Regions from separate parts of the Arthrobacter sp. Y3224055 genome, predicted to be linked through region 1. Evidence: riboswitches for the same ligand, from Rfam matches in the RefSeq annotation. Region 1 holds a riboswitch; the other holds the start of a gene.

What was found. A riboswitch is a leader RNA that binds a small molecule or an ion and turns the genes downstream of it on or off. The one in region 1 is predicted to bind cyclic di-AMP.
Region 2: linked by a shared signal. The riboswitch ahead of AC5RTY_RS15355 (C40 family peptidase) and the one ahead of AC5RTY_RS16530 (NlpC/P60 family protein) in region 1 are both predicted to bind cyclic di-AMP.

The regions. Positions count from the first base shown of each region.
Region 1 covers NZ_JBNHGB010000008.1:54,899-58,291, forward strand. The annotation lists gene AC5RTY_RS16520 (iron-dependent transcriptional repressor DtxR) at 1-360, shown strand, start outside; cyclic di-AMP (ydaO/yuaA leader) riboswitch at 460-673, shown strand; gene AC5RTY_RS16525 (M23 family metallopeptidase) at 851-1,447, shown strand; cyclic di-AMP (ydaO/yuaA leader) riboswitch at 1,565-1,737, shown strand; gene AC5RTY_RS16530 (NlpC/P60 family protein) at 1,841-2,464, shown strand; cyclic di-AMP (ydaO/yuaA leader) riboswitch at 2,984-3,152, shown strand; gene AC5RTY_RS16535 (NlpC/P60 family protein) at 3,157-3,393, shown strand, end outside.
Region 2 covers NZ_JBNHGB010000006.1:256,620-260,012, forward strand. The annotation lists gene AC5RTY_RS15345 (MFS transporter) at 1-463, shown strand, start outside; gene AC5RTY_RS15350 (LysR substrate-binding domain-containing protein) at 590-1,522, opposite strand; cyclic di-AMP (ydaO/yuaA leader) riboswitch at 1,772-1,936, shown strand; gene AC5RTY_RS15355 (C40 family peptidase) at 1,940-2,848, shown strand; gene AC5RTY_RS15360 (MDR family MFS transporter) at 3,230-3,393, shown strand, end outside.

The sequences.
Region 1 (3,393 bases):
GAGCAGCGGCTCTACGAACTGTTGGGCAGGCCGACGGTTTCGCCGTACGGCAATCCCATCCCCGGCCTGGAAGCGCTCGGGGGCCAGCCGGCCGAAGAGTTCACCACCGGCGTGCTCAATCTGGCGCAGGCCATGGGCGGCTACACGTCCGACAAAGAGGTGAGCATCGTCAGGCTGGCGGAGCCCATCCAGGTGGAACCGGAACTGCTGCTCCAGCTGGAAGAGGGCGGTTTGAAGCCGGGAGCAAGCCTTCAGCTGGAGACCGCCGGCGAGTACATCTCCGTGCGCGTGCCGGGGATCGAAGGGGCCTTGGAACTGCCTCCGGAAGTTGCCGCGCACATCTTTGTATCAATGCGATGAAACGTTGACCCTTGAAAACACGCACCCCGGATAACGGATTTATTACTTTCGGGGAGTTTTACGTATAGTTGACCCGGGCATCGAGACATCGATTCCCACACCCTTCGCAAGCCGAACCCTGTCGGCGGAGGCGTGTATCCGTGAGACAGGGGCGGAGGACCCACCAAGCGGCAGTTTGTTCGCTGCCTTGGGGTGAAGCCGCAGCGGGCAAAGCCTCGGTGAATCGTTCCACCGGCGCTCTGTGCGGTGTGGCCGAGTTTTCTCTTGACTCGAATCCGACAGCTAACTTCGCAGGCGCTTTGGGAGAGGTAACAGAATTTTGGCAGGACACAAAGCCTCGGGACGGCGCCGTTCAACCGCCCCGGCCGAACACTCACGCCCTCGTGCCGCAACGCCCGGCCGACGCCGCGCCCAGCCGGCGCCGTCTCCGGTAGCAGCAGCCGCGCGCGACGTCGGGCATAAGACAGCGATCGTTGCAGCCGCCTCCGGGATGGCCCTGACCGTGATGCTGCCGACGACGGCCGGCGCCACCGCCGACGCCCCGCAGGATGCCCCGGCCGCCAGCAGCATCTCCGCCGCCACCGAAGCCCGGCTGACGTTCGAGCGTGCCGGCCTGACCAGCAAATTCGACCCGGACACGAAGCTGAAGCAGGTCATGGTCGCCTCGGGCAGCAATGCCAAGGTCGTCAGCAGCGAAGGCTCCCTCTCGCAGCCGATGGACGAGCTGACCATGACGTCGCCGTTCGGCTACCGCGTCAGCCCCATCACCGGCTACGCCGGGGAGCTGCACACCGGCCAGGACTACGGAGCAGCCTGCGGCACCCCCGTCCACGCAGCGGCCGGCGGAACCGTCGTCGAGGCGGGCTTCCAAGTCGGCGGCGGAGGTAACCGGATCGTGGTGGACCACGGCAACGGCCTGAAGACCACCTACAACCACCTGAGCACCATTGACACGTCCGTCGGTGCCACCGTGCAACGCGGGGAGATGGTGGGCCAAAGCGGCACCACCGGCGCCTCAACTGGCTGCCACCTCCACTTCGAAGTAATGGTCAACGACAAGCTGGTGGACCCCACCGGCTGGCTGTGATGAACACGCCGTAATCGGAACGTGACACATCCCGCAAATTGTTATAAGGTTTCACCCGTGCCCGTCGTCAACAGGCTGGCACCTTCGGGCGGAATGCCGAACTCTGCCGTCGCCCGAAGTTCGTTCGCACCGAATCGCATGGCAGAGGCGGGGGAACCACTTCCCGGACATCGCACGGTGTCCTTGGGGTAAAGCCGACCAGGCCCGGGCCACCAGCCCGCAGCCTGCCGGCCGGATGAACTCCCATCCGAACCCGACAGCTCACTTCGCAGGCATTTGGGAGAGGTACAGACCGTGTCCAAGAGCATTACTGCGGGCCGCCATCGTGCGACCCCCGTCCGCACGAGCCCGCTTGAGACGATTTCCAAGGCTGTGTCCGCGAATGCGGGAACCATGGGACGTCAGGGTGCCGTGATCGCCGCCGCTACCGGCTTGGTTCTGACCGGTACCATCCCGGCCCAGGCTGTCAGCGCTGACCGAGGGGTCGAGGCCCCGGCCCGCGTGCAGGTGGAAGCCGTGCAGGCCTCCGCAGCCGTGAAGCTGACCTTCGAACGCGCGGGGATCACCTCCACCCCCGCGCCGGAGCCGGTTGTCCAGGCCGTCTCCAACGAAATCAACCCCACGACCGGCAACGACGCCGGGTCGAACGAAACCAAGACTGTCAAGAAGGCCGGCGAGGCTGCCGCCAGCGGAGCCGCCGGCGCCATCGTCGCGGCCGCCTACGGACAGATCGGCGTCGCCCAGGACTGCACGGCCCTGGTCGAGAACGCCCTGCGCGCGGCAGGCTTCGCGGTGGGCGACCTCGCCCCGGCGCAGTTCTTTGCCTACGGCACACAGGTGGCCACCCCGCAGCCCGGCGACATCATCTACTACGCCAACGGCGGTGCCGGCGTGGCCCACGTGGCCATCTACGTCGGCAACGGCCAGGCGGTCCACGGCGGATGGGCGGGCTACAGCACTGTTCTGGGCAGCGCCTACATCGGCTCCGGCCCGGTCTTCATCCGTCCGGCAGGCTAGCGCTTCCTGTCACGGCCTTCTCGCGGCGCGTCCTTCGGGGCGCGCTGCGGGCGTTAAAAACGGCGCGCGGAGGACCTGGGTGGAATCGGTGCGCGGGTGCGGCGCGCGGAGGACCTGGGCGGAATCGGCGCGCGGACACAGCGCGCGGCAGACCTGCCCAGGAGTGGCGCGAAGAAGGGGTCCGGTCGGCGCGCGGAAGACCCGTGCGCGAAGTCGGGTCCGGAGCCGCGCGGAACCTCTGCTCGGAAACGGGCGCGGATGACCCGTTCGGAAGACCCGCGCGACAACGGCGCTTGGAACGTGCGCGCAGCCCCGAAACGCACGGTGCACCCTTCGTACCAGCCCCGTCCCGGAACCGTCTGGCAGCAGGGCTCCGACGGCTGTCGTAATCAAAACATCACCACGCCGTGATCAGAATGTGACAATGCGTGATTGATCGTATACGCTCTAACGCGTGCCAGTTGCCAAACGGCTGGGACCTCCGGGTGGATTGCCGAGCTCTGCCACCGTCCGGAGTCCGTTCGCAAAAAACTTCGCGGGCAGAGGCGGGGGAACCAATTTCGGGTTCCGTACAGGAACCCTTGGGGTTAAGTCGCCAGCACTCTCAGGCAATGCCGGGGAGGGCTGCGGCCGGATGCACTCCCATCCGAATCCGACAGCTCACCTCGCAGGCATTGGGAGAGGCCTTTAACGTGTTCAATGACACCGCTACGGGGCGCCACCGCGCCGTTTCCGTCCGCACCAACCCGCTGGAGACGATTTCCAAAGCCGTCTCGTCCAATGCCGGATCCATGGGTCGCTCGGCAGCCGTGATCGCTGCCGCGTCCGGACTGGCCCTGACCGCCGCGGTTCCCGCGCAGTCAACCTCCATCGAACGCACCGCATCCACGGTGTCCGTACCCAGCCGCGTGCAGGTGGACACCGTCCAG
Region 2 (3,393 bases), on a different contig from region 1:
AGCGTTGGGCGCGGCGCTGACCGTCGTCGCCATCTGGTTTGCGGCCCGGCACAGCGACAAGCTCGGCCGCCGGCCCGTGATGCTGATCGGCATCACCGCCGGCGCGGTGCTGGCCTTCCCCATCATGTGGATGCTGGAGCTCGGGACGCTGTGGCTGTTCGCGATCGGGCTGTTCCTGGCCAACGGCGTCATCCAGGGCACGATCTTCGGACCGTTCGGGGCGTTTACCGCCGAGCTGTTCCCGACCCGGATGCGCTACACCGGCGCCTCGCTGGTCTACCAGCTCTCCTCGACGCTGGGCGCAGGTTTTACCCCCATGATCGCCAGCGGGCTGGTGCTGGCGGCCGGCGGCGAGCTGTGGCTGGTGGCGACGGTCTGGGCCGGCGCGTTCGTCCTCGCAGGGCTGTGCATCCTGGCTATCAAGGAAGGAAAGGACCAGGACCTGACCGCGGAGAACATGTAGTTCCTCCAGCATGCCGTACCGGCATGCGGCGGCCGTTGCCCGAGGCAGCGGCCGCCGTCGCGGTTAAGCGGGATCACGCCGTCGTGTGCTCATCCCAGCCGCTCGCCGCAGCGCCTTCAGGGTGGATCACGCCGTCGTGTGCTCATCCCATCCGCTCGCCGCAGCGCCGCCAACCTCTGCGCAGAAGTCCAGGAATGCCCGCAGCCTGAGGCTGGGCCGGGTGACGCTGGCGTAGGCCACACAGACATCGCTGTGACCGACCGGCCCGTCGATTTCCACCGTGGCCAGGGGAAGCCCGTCGTAGCTGTAATTGCCCGGCGGCCGCTGCACCAGCACGGTGTAGCCGAGGCCGCGCGCCACCATGCCCCGCACCGCCTCAAAACTTGACGATCGCCAGGCGATCTTCGGATCCAGCCCGGACAGCCGCAGATTGACCAACTGGTTATCTCGCACGGTGGGGATGTCCAGCGAGACGAAGTCTTCTTCGGCCAGCTCGGCGAGCCGGACGCTTTTGCGCGAAGCCAGCGGGTGGCTTGCAGCAAGCAGGACGTAGGGCCGGCCTTCCTTGACGGTGCGGGCCTGCACGCCGGGCAAGAGGTGCCGCGTATGGGTCAGCACCGCATCCAAATAGCCCTCTTGCATCCGGTGCTGCAGCTCGGCGGCCTCGCCTTCCTCCATGGTCACGGTGAGGCGCGGATGCGGCTTGATGAACCGTTCGCTGATCACCGGAACCCAGAAGGCGGACAGGGTGCTGTAACAGCCGATGGCCAGCGGGCCGACCAACCCCTGCTGGCGCTCGATGATGCTGTTCTGCACGTCGTCGGCGTGCCGGACCAGGCTCCGGACGTCGCGCAGGAACTGCTGCCCGACGCCGGTCAGGGCGATTCCGCGGGACCGGTGCCGCACCATCAGCTGCGCGCCGACGATCCGCTCCAGCTCTGTCAGCGCCTGGGACATCGCCGCCTGTGAGATGTGGCTGGCGGCGGCGGCGGCCGAGATTGAGCCGTGGTCAGCGACTGCCACAAAGTACTGCAGCTGTTTAAGCGTGAAGTCCACCACTCTGCCAGCGTACAAGTTAGCCCGCAGCGACTGCTTAATCGGCCGATTGTTGCGCCCGTTGTACCGTGACGGACGCGTGCAACGGCCCCCTGGGGGTTGCTCGCTCCTGACCGCAAGATGGCTCTCAGGTTATCCACAGGTAAATTTCAGGGCTTGGACAGTTACCGAACCGTTATGTAATGTTTTCAGCACGTCGGCGATCATGCGCCGATGTCCTCGGAGGGTATTGCCTAGCTCTGCCAGCCTTTCCGAGTTCGTTCGCTAGACATCTGGCAGAGGCGGGGGACCCACATTCCGGGCCCCTCTTGGGGCTCTTGGGGTTAAGTCGTACGGAGTGCTTACCGCACTGCCGCACGGCCGGGTGACTCCCACCCGAACCCGACAGCTTACCTCGCAGGCATTGGGAGAGGTATCTTCTTGCTGCTCAAAAACAATCGCGCACGCCACCGTGCCACCCCGGTCCGCAACACCACCGTGGCCGGTCTGTCCCAGGCTGTATCGTCCCGCGCCGGAACCGTCGGCCGCGGCGCCGCCGTCGTCACCGCCGCCGGTGGCCTGATGCTGGGTGCCGGCCTGCCGGCCAATGCCGCCGCCGATGTCACGGTCCCGACCTACGGCGCTGCCAATGCAACGGACACCGTTGCCGCTCCGGCCAACGCCGGCTTCGAGGTGGAGCGCGCTTCCGTTACCAGCTCGGCCGCCGACGCCGGTGCCGCTACCGGTGCCACCACGCACACCGTGGTCGCGGGCGACACCGTGGGCACGATTGCCGCCCAGTACGGCAAGAATGTGCAGGACGTGCTGGCCATCAACGGCCTGGGCGCGTACTCCATCATCTACCCGGGCGACCAGATCGCGCTGACCGGATCCGCACAGTCCGGTGGCGGACAGGCAGCGCAGGCCGGCGGCGGAGCCGCTACGACCCTGGCTGCGTCGACCGACGCCGCGACTGTCTCGCTGGCCAGCGCCGACATCAAGCCGGCCTCCACCGGTGGCAACCAGAGCATCGTGGACATCGCCCTGTCCGCCCAGGGCACGCCCTACGTCTGGGGCGGCACCTCCACGGCCGGCTGGGACTGCTCCGGCTTCACCCAGTGGGTCTACGCCCAGGCCGGCGTTGACCTCCCCCGCCTCAGCCAGCACCAGGGCGGCGCCCTTACCCCGACCAGCAACCCGCAGCCGGGCGACCTGGTGGTGCAGAACGGCGGCGGCCACGTGGGCATCTACCTGGGCGGCGGCAAAATGATCAGCGCCCTGAACCCGAGTCAGGGCACCATGGTGCACGACGTGAACGCCATGCCCGTTACCGGTTACTACACGATGTAACCACCCCTAAAACTCCTGGACCGGCTAATCCCCCAACGGCCGGTCCAGGATCACAGGGAAGCCTCGTCGGCCTTGCGCCGGCGGGGCTTCTCCTCTTTTAACCCGTAAGCGCGACTTTCCCTCCACTTAAACGACGCGGCCGGAGTCCTCTTGAAGGGGACCGGTGGGGGAACCATTGGCGCGCGCCCCTCCCCCGCAGGAGGCGGTTGCCGCCCGGCGGCGAGCACCGGCGTCGTTGTTTATTCGAGGTTGACCGCCGGGAATAGGAGTCAGTGGGGGCAGGTTAAGCTGTTACTCCGCCTGCGCCCGGCCTTCTTGGGCTGTTTCCGGCCGCCCCCAACAGCACGATTTCCACGCGAGGATCTTCCCGTGAATAAAGATATGTCGACGAACAGAGCCTCGGCACGGCCCGGACCCGCCCGCGGCAGCGGGCTGACGGCTGATGAGTCGCGCCGGAACCGCCGCGTGATTGGCATCCTGTTGATGTCTGCGTTCGTGGTGATCCTGAACGAGACCATCATGTCCGTGGCGCTGACCGACCTGAT